One region of the Streptococcus sp. IsoGale022 genome, then DNA from elsewhere that is predicted to be linked to it. Evidence: predicted binding sites of a transcription regulator. Region 1 holds the regulator's gene; the other holds the start of a gene.
The links. Region 1 encodes CtsR, which represses protease genes until heat stress. Its sites were predicted from a motif close to TTGGTCAAAAAAGGTCAAANA; they were not measured.

Region 1 (8,162 bases):
GAGCTAGAGCTCTTGTCAGTATTTGTCTGGCTGCTGCCGCAACCAACAAGGAGAAGGGCAAAAGCAAGTGTGAGCAAACTAAAGATTTTTTTCATTATAGAGCCTCCTTAAAATAGGGTACAAGAGTGGGTAAAAAAACAAGGTCGACAGTCCGTGCGCTATATTGAAAGTCAAAGCATTGATAATCGCATAAGACCACCAGTGATAGTTGTAAAGCAAGGCTGTCAGTGTATCAATGGCAATGCCATAGCCAAAGGATAGGAGAGCTGCTGCTATTCCCTGTCCCACTAGATTTAACCGAGAATAGAGCAGCCGCCAAAGGCAAAGAATCAGTCCAAAGGACAGCAACTGAAAGAGGACGATCGGACTCATTCCCAAAAGAAAGGCTGATGTAAACATTGTCACAGCCATCACTAGGATTGAAGTCTGCAAATCCTCAAAGATAACTATCAGGAAAAAGATAGCTGAGATAGGCTGCACATTGGGCAAAAAGGAAAATGCATAGCGAAAGGCCACACATAAAGCCGATAGGATGGCAATTTTAGCCATTTTACGAGCGGACAAAGGTACCTCCTTTCTAATTAAGTGAATCAAGAGAAGTTGGACTAGGTATGCAGCTCAACAGCATCCCAGTCTTGTGCCGTATTCAGCCCCAGCAGCCAGTCAAGACCAGACCGCCTCTCCAGAACGACACTTTCATCAAGGCCTGCCGGTGCTGGCTGATCATGAATCCGAGCATCGACACAGGCCCAATGATAACGATAAATCAAATCATCCTCATCCAGTAGTTCTTCTAAGCTGCGAGGTTGGCATTTGCCCAGAAATTCCTGAAAGTCAACCGCACTAGCGACTGCGTCAATAGCAGCATCACAATCACAAATCTTATCTGGAAACGGCAAAGTATCTACTAGACCCAAGTACCAAATCAGGGACCAATAGGCCTCGTATTTCCAAACCATATTGATGATAGCTGCCGGATCGGCACGATCTTCCAAAACTGTCCTTTCTTTGGGCGTCAGCTCTTCCTGCACTCCGTACTGCTGCAGTTTATCCTGCAGCCACTGGCGGCTCTCCTCATTGTAATTATTATTTTCGATATCCAAGGCCGCCTGAATAATCAAGAGGCTGGTAATAGCTCGACGCGCAATTTCTTCTAGCGAGCGCGGCCATACCTGCTCAGCACTTTCGATAACCGGCAAATGCTCAAGGTAAGGAATACCTTCTTTCTTCAAACGCTGGATACTAGCCGCCTTGCGCTCTTCTGGTGTTTTCACGCTGGCTTTCTTGCCAGCAAACAAATCCTTAAAAAACGACATATCAGCCTCCAATCCTTCAATTCCCAGTTTCATTGAATGATGAAATAACTATTGAGTATCTATCTAATCAAGGGCTAATCGTAGGCGAAAATTTTCATTGCAGACTTGGCTTTCTAAACCACTTCAAACTTAAGTTGGTCAGCCTTGACCCCGACCTTAAGAGTCTGACCAGTCGTCAAATCTCCTGTCAAGAGGAGTTCAGACAGCTTGTCCTCCACCTGGGTCTGCAGAGTGCGACGCAATGGCCGTGCTCCCATTTCCACATCGTATCCTTCCTGAGCCAGCAGCTTAAGTGCACTAGACTGAAACTTCAGCTCAATTCCCTTCTCAGCAAGACTAGCAATGAGCGGTTTGACCATAACCTTGACCACCTCCTGCATATCTTCTGCAGATAAGCTGTGGAAGACGACCTTCTCATCTATACGGTTGATAAACTCAGGTCGATAAGCTTTCTTGAGTTCTTCCAGCATCCGTTTTTCCATATTGGCGTGGTCCAAACGGATATCCCGAGCCCCAAAACCTACCGTCTTATCATCCCGCAAACTGGTTGCTCCCAGATTGCTGGTCATGATAATAATCGTATTGGAGAAGTCAACCTTGCGACCCTTGCTGTCAGTCAACTGACCATCATCCAAGACCTGCAGGAGAACATTGAAAATATCCGGATGCGCCTTTTCCACCTCGTCAAAGAGCAGGACAGAGTAAGGTCTGTTGCGCACCTTCTCCGTCAGCTCTCCTCCTTCTTCATAGCCTACATAGCCTGGAGGCGCTCCATTGAGGCGGCTAGCCGCGAATTTCTCCATGTACTCACTCATATCAAATCGTATGAGAGCAGACTCGTCATCAAAGAGACTTTCGGCCAGAGCCTTGGCTAGCTCCGTCTTCCCGACTCCTGTCGGACCTAGGAACATAAAGGAGCCAATTGGCCGCTTGCTGCTGCGGATACCCGACTGATTACGGCGGATAGCTCGGCTAATAGCTGAAATCGCCTCATCCTGCCCAATCACGCGTTTATGCAGTTCTGTTTCCAAATTGAGGTATTTCTTGGCATCTGTCTGAGTCAGCTTCTGCACAGGAATTCCAGATAAACCGCTAAGAGTAGCCAAAACATCGTCTTCTTCCACTTTCAGTTTATAGAGCTTAGGCTGCTGCTCTTGCTCAAGCAACTTTGAGACTTTTTTGAAATCCGCTGCCATCAAGGCTTGATCCACTGGCGTCAAATCTGACTGCTCATAATTCTGCGGTCCTCTATTCTGCACTGTCGCACTGGCCTCGTCCAAAAGATCAATGGCAGAGTCTGGCAGGTGCTTGCTAGTCAGATAGCGATGGGCGTATTTGACCGCTGTCTCGATAGCCTGATCACTGATCTGCACCTTGTGATGGTCCTCATAGCTCTTTCTCAAACCTTGTAAAATAGCAATGCTGTCAGCCACATTCGGCTCTTCTATACTGACTTTGGCAAAACGCCGAGAAAGAGCAGCATCTTTTTCAATATGTTTCTGGTACTCTTCCTGCGTCGTAGCACCAACTGTCCGCAATGTTCCGCGAGCCAGAGCCGGTTTCAGGATATTGGCCGCATCCAAGGTCGAGTCAATACCGCTGCCAGAGCCCATGATAGTATGTAGCTCATCGATGAAGAGAATGACATGACCATCTTCTTCAATGTCATTGATGATGTTGTTCATCCGCTCCTCAAAGTCTCCGCGAAAGCGAGTGCCAGCGACTACATTCATCAAGTCCAGCTCCAAAACCCGCATCTTGGCAAGTTCAGCCGGAACCTGACCAGCCGCTACACGCTGAGCCAGTCCCAAGGCTAGAGCAGTCTTACCAACCCCAGCATCTCCAACCAGCACTGGATTGTTTTTAGTCTTGCGACTGAGAATCTGAACTATCCGTGAAATTTCCTGATCGCGGCCAATGACTGGCTCCAATCGGCCATCTCTAGCCAGCTCCGTCAGATCACGAGTGTAATCTTCCAGCCCCCCGCTGGTAGAAGCCGGCATCCCCATCATATTAGCCATGGTCTGCTTAGCAGCCATTACGCCCTTATTCAGACTGCGGATAGCCTTGATATCTTCCTTGCCCCAGCCAGATCGCTGCTCCAAGACCTTACGCAAATCACTGATTTTCGGCCCCTGCTCCTTATCCTCGTAGCTAAAGCCGGTAAATTCCAGAATACGAGAGGCCAAGGTCCCCCGGTCAAATAGCATGGCCAGCAGCACATGTTCGGTACCTACATGCTTAGCGCGAACAGCTTCTGCAATCTGTCCTGCCTCCTCAAACAGCTCCTCTAAGCGATAAGAAAAAGGCAGCAGCTCGAAGTGACCGTCTTTCTGATAAGCCTGACCAGTAATCTGAAAAGCTGCTTCTTCAAATCCATCAACTTCCACAGGAAATTCATTGAGAACTGAACCAGCAACACTGTAGGGATTATTAGCCAAAGCAATCAGCAGATGCCATGATTCCAGATAATCTGTCGTAAAATGGCCGGCCAAGAGCTGGGCTGCTTCCAAGCTTTCTATTAAGGCTTTTGAGTATTTCATTTATGATTCCATTCCTTTTCTGTCTAGTTGTTGTAAAATCTTTTTTAATATCCGGGCACGAATCTCCGCAGCTCCATCGCCCAAAATCGAGTCCGATGCTGTTGATAAGATTAGATTGCCCTCACGTTCAGTCATAATCTTCTCGTCAAAAAGAAGCTGAATAACATCTGTAAAAACCTGTTGGCTGACACGCTCTCCTACACTGTCGTACAGGCCGCAAAGCATCTGATGCCGGTCGGAAAATTCAATCTTTCCAATCCGAATATAGCCGCCGCCACCACGCTTGCTTTCAACGATATAGCCCCGACTTTCCGTAAAACGCGTCTTAATCACATAGTTAATCTGACTGGGAACCACCTGAAAAACATCAGCCAGTTCACTGCGTTTTAATTCAACCATCCCCGCCTGAGCCAGAATAGACTTGATATATGCTTCAATACTGTCCGATGTGTTTTTTGCACCCATGACTTCCCTCTCCAGTTGAGAATTTCAGAATAAATTTCTTTTTCCTTGATTCTCTAACATTGACTATCTTTGACTAATATTATACCGGAAAAGTCTCTATTTTGAAAGAAAAAGGGGTGACTGAAAGGTCTGATAATTCAAACTAGTGAAAAAGCTTTAAAAGCCTTGTGTAACCGCTTGCTTTTTGCTTTTAAAGCGTTATAATATAGGTGGAAATCCACAAGGAAAAGACAGACAGAAACTTCTGCCTGCCAACGATCATCTAAACAAGGAGGATAATCCAATGAAAATGGATTGGCTCAACTATTCTCGTCATGTACTCAAATGGCTTTTTGCAACTCTGAGTATTTTCACCATCTTTTCTGCTGATTACGTTGATATTCCTATCGGAGCTCTCATCGCCTGTCTTTATGCTCCCTTGCTCTTCGAACAGGAGCTGGTCAGCAACCGAGTCAAATGGTATAGCTTTCTAATCATGATGATGGTTACTCTTCCCCTTCTGTTTATTACCAAAGTCTATCAGTTTAGCCTAACTTACCCCCAAACAACTGCACTTCTCTTCATATTGGTTGTTTTGATTTTTACCAACGGCTTGATTGCTCATAAGGAAGAAAGAGAAAAAGCAGCTAAGTGATGCTGCTCACCATTCTAAACTTGATGTTTCAAAATGCTACAAATGAAAAGGTCTGAGAAAAAATCTCAGACCTTTTTATCGTTCTATTTCTATGCTAAAAACGATTAGTTTTGACCAAGAGCAGCAGCCATTGTTGCAGCTACTTCGTTTTCAAAGTCGTTAGCAGCTTTCTCGATACCTTCACCAACTTCAAAGCGAGCGAACTCAACTACTGAAGCATTTACTGATTCAAGGTAAGCTTCAACTGTCTTGCTGTCATCCATGATGTAGACTTGTGCAAGAAGTGTGTATGCTTGGTCAACTTTAGTGTTGTCAAGCATGAAGCGATCCATTTTACCTGGGATGATCTTGTCCCAGATCTTTTCTGGTTTGCCTTCAGCAGCCAATTCAGCCTTGATGTCTTCTTCAGCTTGTGCAACAACTGCATCCGTCAATTGAGCTTTAGAACCGTATTTCAAGTGTGGAAGAGCTGGTTTACCAACCATTGCACGGCTTTCATTGTCTTGATCGATGACATGGTTCAATTGCGCCAATTCATCTTTGACAAATTGCTCATCCAATTCTTTGTATGAAAGAACAGTTGGTTTCATCGCAGCGATGTGCATAGAGATTTGCTTAGCAAGAGCATCGTCTCCACCGTCAATAACTGAGATAACTCCGATACGGCCACCGTTGTGTTGGTAAGCACCAAAGTGTTGAGCATCTGTCTTTTCAATCAAAGCAAAGCGACGGAAAGAGATCTTTTCTCCGATAGTTGCAGTTGCAGATACGTATGCAGCTTCAAGAGTTTCACCTGAAGGCATTGTCAAAGCAAGTGCTTCTTCGTTGTTAGCTGGTTTGCCTTCAGCGATTACTTTCGCAGTAGCATTTACCAAGTCAACAAATTGAGCATTTTTCGCAACGAAGTCAGTTTCAGCATTCACTTCAACAACAGCGGCAACGTTACCGTTTACGTAAACGCCTGTCAGACCTTCAGCGGCAACACGGTCAGCTTTCTTAGCTGCTTTTGCCATCCCTTTTTCGCGAAGCAATTCAATCGCTTTTTCGATGTCACCATCAGTTTCAACAAGTGCTTTCTTAGCGTCCATGACACCAGCACCAGATTTTTCACGCAATTCTTTGACAAGCTTAGCTGTAATTTCTGCCATTTTTCTTCTCCTATTTTTTAATGTAAATAAAGGAGCTGGGCTGAGCCCTGCCCCTTTAGGTTAGTTTACTAATTATTCGTTTGAACCTTCAACAACTTCAACGATTTCTTCGATAGAATCTGCTTGAGTTTCGGTTGCAGCCAATTCTGCTTCTACTGATTCAACGCTATCTTCACCTTGACGGCCTTCGATAACAGCATCAGCCATTTTCGCAGTGATCAATTTAACCGCACGGATTGCATCGTCGTTAGCTGGGATAATAACATCGATATCATCAGGATCAGTGTTAGTATCAACCATGGCAACCACTGGGATACCTAATTTCTTAGCTTCCTTAACAGCGATTTGCTCTTTATGAGGGTCAACTACGTACATCACGTCTGGGATGCGAGGCATATCTTCGATACCACCCAAGAATTTTTCAAGACGAGCACGTTGTTTGTTGAGAAGAGCGACTTCTTTCTTAGGAAGAACTTCGAAAGTTCCGTCTTCTTCCATACGTTTGATTTCTTTCAAACGAGCTACACGTTTTTGGATAGTAGACCAGTTTGTAAGAGTTCCACCCAACCAACGGTGGTTGATGAAGTATTGACCTGAACGTTCTGCTTCTTCTTTGACAGCGTCAGCAGCTTGCTTTTTAGTACCAACGAAGAGGATAACTGCATCGTTGGCAGCAGCATCACGCATAAAGTCGTAAGCTTGGTCAGCATACTTTACAGTTTGTTGCAAGTCGATTACGTGGATACCGTTACGCTCAGTGAAGATGTACTTAGCCATCTTAGGGTTCCAGCGACGAGTTTGGTGACCAAAGTGAACACCAGCCTCAAGAAGTTGTTTCATTGAAATTACTGCCATGAGTAAATTCTCCTTTTTGTTTTTTTCCTCTTTTAGATTTCAGCTCGCAGGACCACCCGAGGGCAACAGTCCCACAATTCATCTAAAATGAGTATTTTGCCTTTTACACGGCACCTTCTATTATAACAAAAGCGCAGCTCTTTGACAAGGTGTTTGCCAGATTTTCTGCCGCTAGCCACTATTCCCACTTCTCAGCAGAACATTTATTCCCCAAATCGTTCGGAATAGTAACGTCTAACATTTTCTGCTTTGACTATGAAAGACTCTTGACGAAAGCAAGTATTTACGATAGAATAATAAGAGTTGCGGCGGTATAGCCAAGTGGTAAGGCACGGCTCTGCAAAAGCTTGATCGTCGGTTCAAATCCGTCTACCGCCTTCAAAAATATATTTCCAGAAGCCCACCAAAGGGCTTTTTTTATTGCATTTCCTATTGTTTCTAGCAAACTTTGCTGATATAATATTATAAAAATATCATTCATCATCAGCGAAAGGAAAAAAGATTGATTATGAAAAAAGTTAGCTTCTATGCCCTCAGCCTTCTCTCTCTGCTAGCTCTCTCAGCCTGCATGCCTGCCAAGCAGACACAGCAAAGAAAAAAGACGCCTAGCTCCCTCAAAGCTTCGAAAAGTTCATCCTCTAAGGAAACATCCAGCAAATCATCTAGCAGTAGCTCTAGCACCTATGAAAGTAGTGATGAGGTATTTCAGAAACGTGCTACCTTTGATCCAGATGATGCTTCTGCACTACAATACATACCAGATGCAGCTTCTATTCCTGAATTAGAGAAAATAAGAAATTTCCATATTTCCACTGGCTTTGTCATTCAGGTAAACGGAGAGGATATCAATGGTGACAAACCTAAAACGTCTTACGATGAGGTAACAGTAGCTCTAGGCCAACCTACATTCAGCACTGATGAGAATGACCCTGGCAACTCTGTCAACATCTGGCACACAGACAACGGAGACATTATGGGCTACTTTACCAATAATGTCCTGACGAATTTGAGTTTTAGTCTAAAAGACGCTCAGCCAGCCAAAAGCAGCTATTCTAGCATCACCACATCCGACACTCCCAAGACAGCTTTCGACAAGCTTGGTCGTCCGGAAATGATTATGCGTTCAGAACGCGATACAACCTTTGTCTATAAAAATTCCAATGACGAACAGTTTAGTTTCTCTACCCAGAACAATCAAATC
Region 2 (8,162 bases), on a different contig from region 1:
ATTATGATGTTCTTGTCTTTAATTCCTAGTAAGTTTGTGATAAAATTGAACTGTTCCATAAGAGTCTTTCTAATGATGGTTTTGTCGCTTTTCATTATAGGTCTTATGGGACTTTTTTTCTACAACAAAATAGACTCCATCATTCCTATAGTGCTTTTACCCACTACAGAAATTATAGAGCCCAATAAAAAAACTAAGGCGATGGCCTTAGTTTTTACTGTTTAACAGGAATGGAAATTTCGATTAGATTATTAGCGTAAATCGTGCGGATAGCAGCTTTATCAATAGTATTTGCATCAATTTTTCTCTTCAAGAAAAATTCTCTGATTTTTTCGATTTCCTGTTCGCGTACAGCACGGTGCATGTTTGAAATCAAAATTTCATAGTGAAGAGGAGCTTGTGTAAAAACAACATCGCTGTTTCCAGCAGAATAAACTTCGACTAATATCGCATCGGTGCTTCCAATTGGCTTTTGACAAGGTCAGCATGACTGTTTGTTGTATTAATAAGCTTCATACGATTTCCTCCTGCTTTATACCTGCTATTATTATAACATGTTTGCTATAAATTGTGAATGATTTCTTTAAGCTTTAAGCGTATTTTTCCAGGCTTGGATACCCCATTTATGGCTGCCGCGTTTGAGTGTTCCAATAGCTTCTTCGACTGGGAACCAGGCAAGCTGATTGAAATCTTCCAGCGGTTTTTGGACTTCTTGGAAAGAGGTGACCTCATAGAGGTAGGCTGGGTTGTAAAAGTAGGTGTCGCGATGGCGGGAGTAAAAATATTCATCAGCTTGTCCAAGATAGCGTCCAAGCTGGGCTGTGAAGCCAAGTTCTTCCATCAGCTCGCGTTCAAGGGCAGTCTGATGGTTTTCCCCCTCTTCAATCTCTCCACCGGGCAGAAACCAAGCCCCGTTAGGCGCCTGAACCAAAATAATCTTTTCTTTCTTTTCGTCTGGGATAACGGCATAGACTCCGTAGCGGGTCACATATTCTACATTTGCTTCCTTTTCACCAAAGGTTGGATTTGTCATTCTAATATCCTCAATCTCTAGTCAGTTTACTATCTATCATAATGGACTAAGGCCCACCTGTCAAGAATTTACTCGGTTTATTGGACAGAAAAAGAATGATAGTCTTTGAAAGGAATACCCTTCAAATAATAAATTCCTTCTCCTGACCGTTTAAAAAACTCTTCTTTATAGGAATGGTAAAAAATTTTTAGAAGAAATTGTTATAATAGGAGCGAGGTAGTTTTATGACAGAAAGCAGACTTTTTAGAATCTTATATCTTCTTTTAGAGCAAGGCCGTACAACAGCTCCCGAATTGGCCTCACTATTTGAAGTATCTATTCGGACCATCTATCGAGATGTAGACAAGCTGAGTTTGGCAGGAATACCCGTCTATTGCAGCCCAGGCAAGGGCGGGGGTATTTTTCTGATGAAGGATTTTGTCTTAGACAAGGCCTTATTTTCAGAGTCTGAGAGGGATGAGCTATTAGCTGCTCTTCAAGGCTTGCAGATTTTAACAGATGGCGAGCAAGTAGAGACCCTGTCTAAGTTGCAGTCTTTGTTTCAAGTTCAGGCAACATCCTGGCTAGAGGTGGATTTCACTGATTGGCGCAAGAAAGCAGATCAGAAAGAACTGTTTGATACCATTAAGCAAGCAATATTGCAAAGAAGAGTCTTGTCATTTTCTTATTTGAATGGGCGGGGAGAAAGAGAGCAGCGAAAGATAGAGGCGTTGAAGTTAGTATTTAAAAGTCAAGATTGGTATGTTGCTGGCTTTTGTCGTTTAAGACAAGCTCCCCGCTTTTTTAAACTTAGCAGAATGAGAGACTGTCAGATGTTAGAGGAAAGATTTAAACAGAGAGTCTTGGATGAGAAATTTAGTCCTGAAGAGCGGCTAGGAGATACTGTAAAAGTCCTCTTGAAATTTGACCGGAAGCATGCCTTTCGAGTGTACGAGGAGTTTTCAGAAGCAGAGATAGAGGAGACTGATGGGAGCCTTTATGTCCAAACGTATTTGCTGAGTCACGATAGTCTTTATACCTACTTGCTATCCTTTTTGGATGGAGTTGAAATCTTGGAGCCGCCTCGGTTACGGGAAGAATTCAAAGAAAAGTTAAAAGCTATTACCGATATTTATAAAAGCTGACAGAGGTTGTCAGCTTTTCTTTGCTATACTTTTTGTAGTAAAGAAAGGAGGGCTCTCTCATGAAATATGAATGGAGAAAAGCCAATCGAGAAATATATCAAATCAAGTCTGAACCCTGTCTCATAGATGTTCCTGCCCAGTCTTTTATCATGATTGACGGCAAGGGCAATCCTAATGCTGCTGACTTTTCGGAACGAGTTGGTGCTCTGTACAGCTTAGCCTATGCTATCAAGATGAACTACAAAAAGACAGCGACCGAGCAAGAATTTACTGATTTTACAGTCTATCCCTTGGAAGGACTTTGGCAGCAAAAGCAAGCAGGAGAACTGATTAAAGAAGAATTGATCTATACTATTATGATTGGGCAGCCGGACTTTATCACTGGAGAGATGGTGAAAAAGGCTCTGGAACAAGTCCGTGTCAAAAAGCCTAATCCTCTCTATGACGAGATTCGTTTTGAAGAAATGACTGAAGGAGCGTGTGTCTCCATACTGCATCTGGGTCCTTTTGACGAAGAACCTCAATCCTTCGCTAAAATGGATGCCTTTTGCCAGAATCACCAGCTGACACGGATGTCACACACTCATAGGGAAATCTATCTCAATAATCTGAATAGGACAGACCCTAGTAAGCTGAAAACAATTCTGCGCTACAAGGTTCAGAAAGAACAATAAAGAAAGAGGCTGGGACAAAAGTCCTAGCCTCTCAATTGTCTTTGGATTTTCGAGCAAGACGCAGTGGTTGAGTGGGACGACGAAATCGAATTCTAACGAATTCCCGATTTCTGTCCCACTCTCTTTTGTCAACATTTATTTTTCTTCTTGTGATGAATTAACGGACTCTGCGTTTTCAGTTTTCTTGGCTGACTTGATGAGAATCTTGCCATTGCTGGTCATGATAGCTTTGAGCTCTTTTTCGCTTGGATTTTCCAGATAGAAGTCAGTGATAGCGTCTTCGATATGGTCCTGAATGGTACGGCGCAGTGGGCGAGCCCCCATTTTCGGATCGTAGCCCAGATCAACCAATTTTTCCTTGACCTTCTCCGTAACATCCAGATGAATATCGTTGGTTGCCAAGCGTTGATTGACATCGTCCAGCATAAGGTTGACGATTTGAAGCAGGTTGTCCTTGCTGAGCGCCTGGAATTCGATAATGCCGTCAAAGCGGTTCATAAACTCAGGACTGAAGAAGTTGCCCAATTCACCCAAGACGGAATTGGTGCGGCCTTCACGCGCTGCTCCAAAGCCAACGCTGGCTTCAGCTTTGCCAGTTCCGGCATTGGATGTCATGATGATAATGGTGTCCTTGAAGCTGACAGTCCTGCCTTGGCCATCGGTCAGGCGGCCATCATCCAGAACCTGCAGGAACATGTGCATAACATCGGGATGGGCTTTTTCCACCTCATCCAGCAGAATGAAGGAGTATGGATTACGACGGACGCGCTCAGTCAATTGGCCAGCTTCATCATAGCCGACATAGCCCGGAGGGGCACCGACCAGCTTGGCCACGCTGTGTTTTTCCATATATTCACTCATATCAAAGCGAATCATGCTGTCAGCCGAGCCAAAGAGCTCAATGGCTAGTTGCTTAGACAGCTCAGTCTTACCGACACCAGTAGGTCCGACAAAGAGGAAGCTGCCGATTGGGCGATTAGGACTTCCTAGTCCGACCCGGTTCCGACGGATGGCCTTGGCAATCTTATCCACAGCATCGTCTTGACCGATGACATGAGCCTTTAAGTCACTAGAGAGATTAACTAGTTGAGACTGTTCTTTTTCTTTGAGGTCACCAACTGGGATATTGGTCTTTTGCTCTACGATGTGTTCAATCGTTTTCTCGCTGATAATTGGAGTATCCTTGTCTAGCACACTTGTCTGCTGGAGTTCCTTGTACTTGGCAATCTGGTCGCGGAAGTAAGCCGCTTTCTCGAAATCTTCGTCACGGGTTGCCTGAGCCTTGAGATTTTCGGCCTCAATCAGACGTTGGTCAATGACCTTGGGATCAACGAAGTTGAGGGTCAGATTCATCTTGGAACCAGCCTCATCCAAGAGGTCAATAGCCTTGTCTGGCAGGAAGCGATCTTGGATGTAGCGGTTGGAGAGAAGGGCAGCCGCTTCAATAGCCGCATCTGTGTACTTGACGTGATGGTAGTCTTCGTATTTTTTCTGAATCCCTTTGAGGATGGTAATGGTTTCTTCAACAGTCGGCTCGTCTACCTTAACTGGCTGCATCCGGCGCTCCAGTGCTGCATCCTTCTCAATGATACGGTATTCATTGAGGGTGGTTGCTCCGACCATCTGGAGCTCACCGCGAGCCAGAGCTGGTTTGAGGATGTTCCCAGCGTCCATATTTCCATCGCCAGCAGAGCCTGCTCCGACAATTTCATGTATTTCATCAATAAAGAGAATGACATCCTGACGAGAACGAATCTCATCAATGAGCTTCTGCATTCTCTCCTCAAATTGGCCACGGATACCAGTTCCCTGTACTAAGCTGACAACGTCTAGGCGGATAACTTCTTTGCCTTGGAGTTTATGAGGGACATCACCATCAATAATTTTCTGGGCCAGACCTTCCACCACGGCTGTTTTCCCGACTCCTGGCTCTCCTATGAGAACGGGATTGTTTTTGGTGCGGCGGTTGAGGATTTCAATGACACGGACGATTTCTTCATCACGGCCAATAACAGGATCAATCTCGCCTCGGCGAGCCAACTCAGTCACATTGATACCAAACTCTTCCAGCAGACCTTTTGGCTTTTGCGGACTTGGCTGAGGCTGACCACCCTTGCTGGGATTGGAACCGTAGCCGCCACCGCCTCCATAGGCTCCGCCAGATTGAGTAGGAGGAGTAGTTGGTTCCTGAGGCTGTTGAAAATTGCTGAGGCTGTTAAAGAAGTCATCGATAGGATCTGTTCCGTGATTGTTTGCATTAGCAATTCCACCGAACAAGGAATGTTCGGGGTCTGTTTTCATGATTTGGTAGCAGTTTTGGCACAAATCCACCTGCTGTTTATGGCCATTTACGTTGGTATAAAGGTGAATCGTAGATTCATTGATTTTACAATTTTGACAAAGCATGCAGATACCTCTTTTCTTTTAGTGTGCAAGCTATTTATAGAAAAAATTAAAGGTCAAAAATAGTCAAAGTTTTATAGTTTCATTATATCAGTATTCTCGAACTTTGCAAGAATTTACTACAAAATCCTCCCTTAGACCGAGCAGAATGAAAACAAATTCTTGAAAAATTACAAAAAATGGGCTTTTAGTGGTATTTCAGTCGCTATTTATGGTAAAATAAGAGGGAACTAAGTAAATAGGAGAAACAAAATGGAATCACATTTAGTTAGAATTATTAACCGCTTAGAAGCTATGGCTAAGGATGGCGGAAATTTGAAACGTAATTTTGAGCGTGAAGGAGTGGTTGTAGCAGAAGTAGCTTACAGTTACGACGAAGAAAACGGCTCTGTCTTCACCTTGCGTGACGTTGCAGCGCGTGAGACCTATACTTTCGACAGCATCGATTTGATTGCAATGGAAATTTATGAATTACTCTACTAAAAAGCACTTAGCTGCTTTTTATTTTTACCCTTTTTATCTTATTTTGAAAAAGATTTAGCAGGTCTGAAAATTTTACCACTAGGTGCCAATGAAACCTCGTCTTATAACCTTGTATAAGAAAAAGTTATAGGCTGGGCACAGATTTTTTTGGTATAATGAAAAAGATAATGAAAAAGAAATGAGAATGACATGGCGCAGATTATTGATGGTAGAGGTTTGGCAGAGAAGCTTCAGAAAAAATTAGCCGAAAAAACGGCTCGCCTCAAAGAAAAGACAGGTCAGGTTCCGGGCTTGGTAGTGATTGTGGTGGGAAATAATCCAGCCAGTCAAATCTACGTGCGTAATAAAGAGCGCTCGGCCTTGGCCGCTGGCTTTCGGAGTAAGATAGAACGTCTGCCAGAAGAGACCAGCCAAGAAGAACTCTTGAGCTTGATTGAAACTTATAATCAAAATCCTGATTGGCATGGCATTTTAGTCCAACTGCCCTTACCTGACCATATTGATGATGAAGCTGTGCTGCTGGCCATTGATCCAGACAAGGATGTTGATGGCTTTCATCCGCTTAATATGGGCAAGCTATGGAGCGGCCATCCTGTTATGATTCCGGCTACTCCTGCAGGCATTATGGCAATGTTCCATGAATATGGCGTTGAACTGGAAGGCAAGCGAGCGGTCGTCATCGGGCGGAGTAATATTGTCGGTAAGCCCATGGCTCAGCTCCTTTTAGCTAAGAATGCAACAGTGACTCTGACGCATTCGCGGACCCACAATCTAGCTAAGACTGCTAAGCGGGCAGATATTTTGGTGGTGGCTATCGGTCGTGGACATTTTGTGACCAAGGACTTTGTCAAGGAAGGAGCTGTTGTCATTGATGTCGGTATGAACCGAGATGAGAATGGCAAGCTGATTGGCGACGTTAAATTTGATGAAGTGTCTGAACTTGCCAGTCTGATTACCCCTGTACCTGGAGGTGTTGGGCCCATGACCATTACCATGCTGATGGAGCAGACCTACCAAGCCTTTAAATGGAGTCTTGAATCATGAAATTTGTTTTTGATTTGGATGGGACCTTGTCCTTTGATTATATGACGATTGATGAGGAGATTAAGCAGGTTCTGCTAACGGCTCCTCAGTTTGGGCATGAAGTTTTGTTTGCTTCAGCGCGTTCCTATCGAGATTGTCTGGGACTATTGGGTCCAGAATTGAGCCAGCGGATAGTGATTGGCCTGAATGGCGGAGTAGCTTATCAGAATGGACAGCTGATGTTTGAGCGTCAGCTGCATCAGTCAAGTTATCAAGCCATTCTAGACACTTGTTTGACCTATAATTTGCCTTTTTTCGTTGATAATACTTTTGACTACAGCGGCCAGATTTTAGAAAAAATCCCTTTTATTGCCAGTGTAGATCCTCTCAAGCGGGCAAGACGGTTGGAACTGACTGAACTCCAGCATCCTATTAAGCTTGTTATTTACATGGGGAATCATGAGCAACTCTTAGACGATTTACAGGCTCGTTTTGCAAACTTGTCCAATCTGAGTCTAGACTATCATGAACATGAGAAATGTTTTTATATCAATCCGGCTGAAACTAATAAAGCTTCAACTGTAAAGGAACTATGCGGTTCGGATTATGTGGCTTTTGGTAATGATCAAAATGATATTCAGCTCTTTAAGAATTCTCTCTACGCTGTGCAGGTTGGGGATTTCCTAGGCTTGAGCGATTATGCGGATGAGCAGGTCGCCTTTCAAGAAAATTTACCCAAGGCAGTCGCAGCAAGAATCTTACAAAAATTTGCAGATTTCCGAGAAAAATAACTTTCCTGCGATACGAGGCACCTGTTTAGGTGCCTTTTGGTGTATAATGAAGATAGGTTTTGTCATGTTGAGACAAGTGCAGGATGAAGTTGGTCTAGGAGAATATCATGGTAAAAAATGCTGAAAATATTTTAAAAAGAGTCATTCGGGAACGTCCCTTGGATAGTCACAAGGGCGATTACGGTCGTCTTTTACTGATTGGAGGGACCTATCCTTATGGGGGTGCCATCATCATGGCAGCTTTAGCAGCAGTCAATAGCGGAGCTGGTCTGGTGACTGTTGCTACAGATAGAGAAAATATCGCCCCTCTGCACAGTCATTTACCGGAGGCCATGGCCTTTGACTTAGAGGAGCAAGACCGATTGACAGAGCAACTGGCCAAATCAGATCTAGTCTTGATTGGTCCTGGCTTGGCGGAGAATCAACTAGGTCTAGATATCCTACAAATGGTAGTCCAGACTGTGGCAGAACAGCAGATACTTATCATGGATGGCGGCGCCATTTCTCTCTTTAGCAAAGCAGCTTTGCCATTTCCAAAAGCCCAAACAGTTTTTACCCCTCACCAAAAGGAGTGGGAAGGTTTATCGGGTTTGAGCTTATCAGATCAGACAGCTGCAGCCAATCAGGCGGC

Region 2: the regulator CtsR is predicted to act here: its motif matches at 5,287-5,307, upstream of RG608_RS07950 (ATP-dependent Clp protease ATP-binding subunit).

What each region holds. Positions count from the first base shown of each region.
Region 1 covers NZ_JAKZJI010000005.1:77,059-85,220, reverse strand. Annotated here, with positions in the region: gene RG608_RS04205 (DUF4430 domain-containing protein) at 1-95, opposite strand, end outside; gene RG608_RS04200 (ECF transporter S component) at 79-564, opposite strand; gene RG608_RS04195 (DUF4272 domain-containing protein) at 606-1,349, opposite strand; gene RG608_RS04190 (ATP-dependent Clp protease ATP-binding subunit) at 1,430-3,859, opposite strand; gene RG608_RS04185 (CtsR family transcriptional regulator) at 3,860-4,324, opposite strand; gene RG608_RS04180 (hypothetical protein) at 4,509-4,958, shown strand; gene tsf (translation elongation factor Ts) at 5,063-6,106, opposite strand; gene rpsB (30S ribosomal protein S2) at 6,179-6,961, opposite strand; tRNA gene RG608_RS04165 (tRNA-Cys) at 7,269-7,339, shown strand; gene RG608_RS04160 (hypothetical protein) at 7,470-8,162, shown strand, end outside.
Region 2 covers NZ_JAKZJI010000014.1:212-8,373, forward strand. Annotated here, with positions in the region: partial or broken gene RG608_RS07925 (transposase family protein) at 1-59, opposite strand, end outside; partial or broken gene RG608_RS07930 (DUF1827 family protein) at 215-516, opposite strand; gene RG608_RS07935 (NUDIX hydrolase) at 584-1,033, opposite strand; gene RG608_RS07940 (YafY family protein) at 1,258-2,157, shown strand; gene RG608_RS07945 (GyrI-like domain-containing protein) at 2,217-2,831, shown strand; gene RG608_RS07950 (ATP-dependent Clp protease ATP-binding subunit) at 2,967-5,237, opposite strand; gene RG608_RS07955 (DUF1797 family protein) at 5,487-5,717, shown strand; gene RG608_RS07960 (bifunctional methylenetetrahydrofolate dehydrogenase/methenyltetrahydrofolate cyclohydrolase) at 5,907-6,761, shown strand; gene RG608_RS07965 (HAD hydrolase family protein) at 6,758-7,531, shown strand; gene RG608_RS07970 (NAD(P)H-hydrate dehydratase) at 7,639-8,162, shown strand, end outside.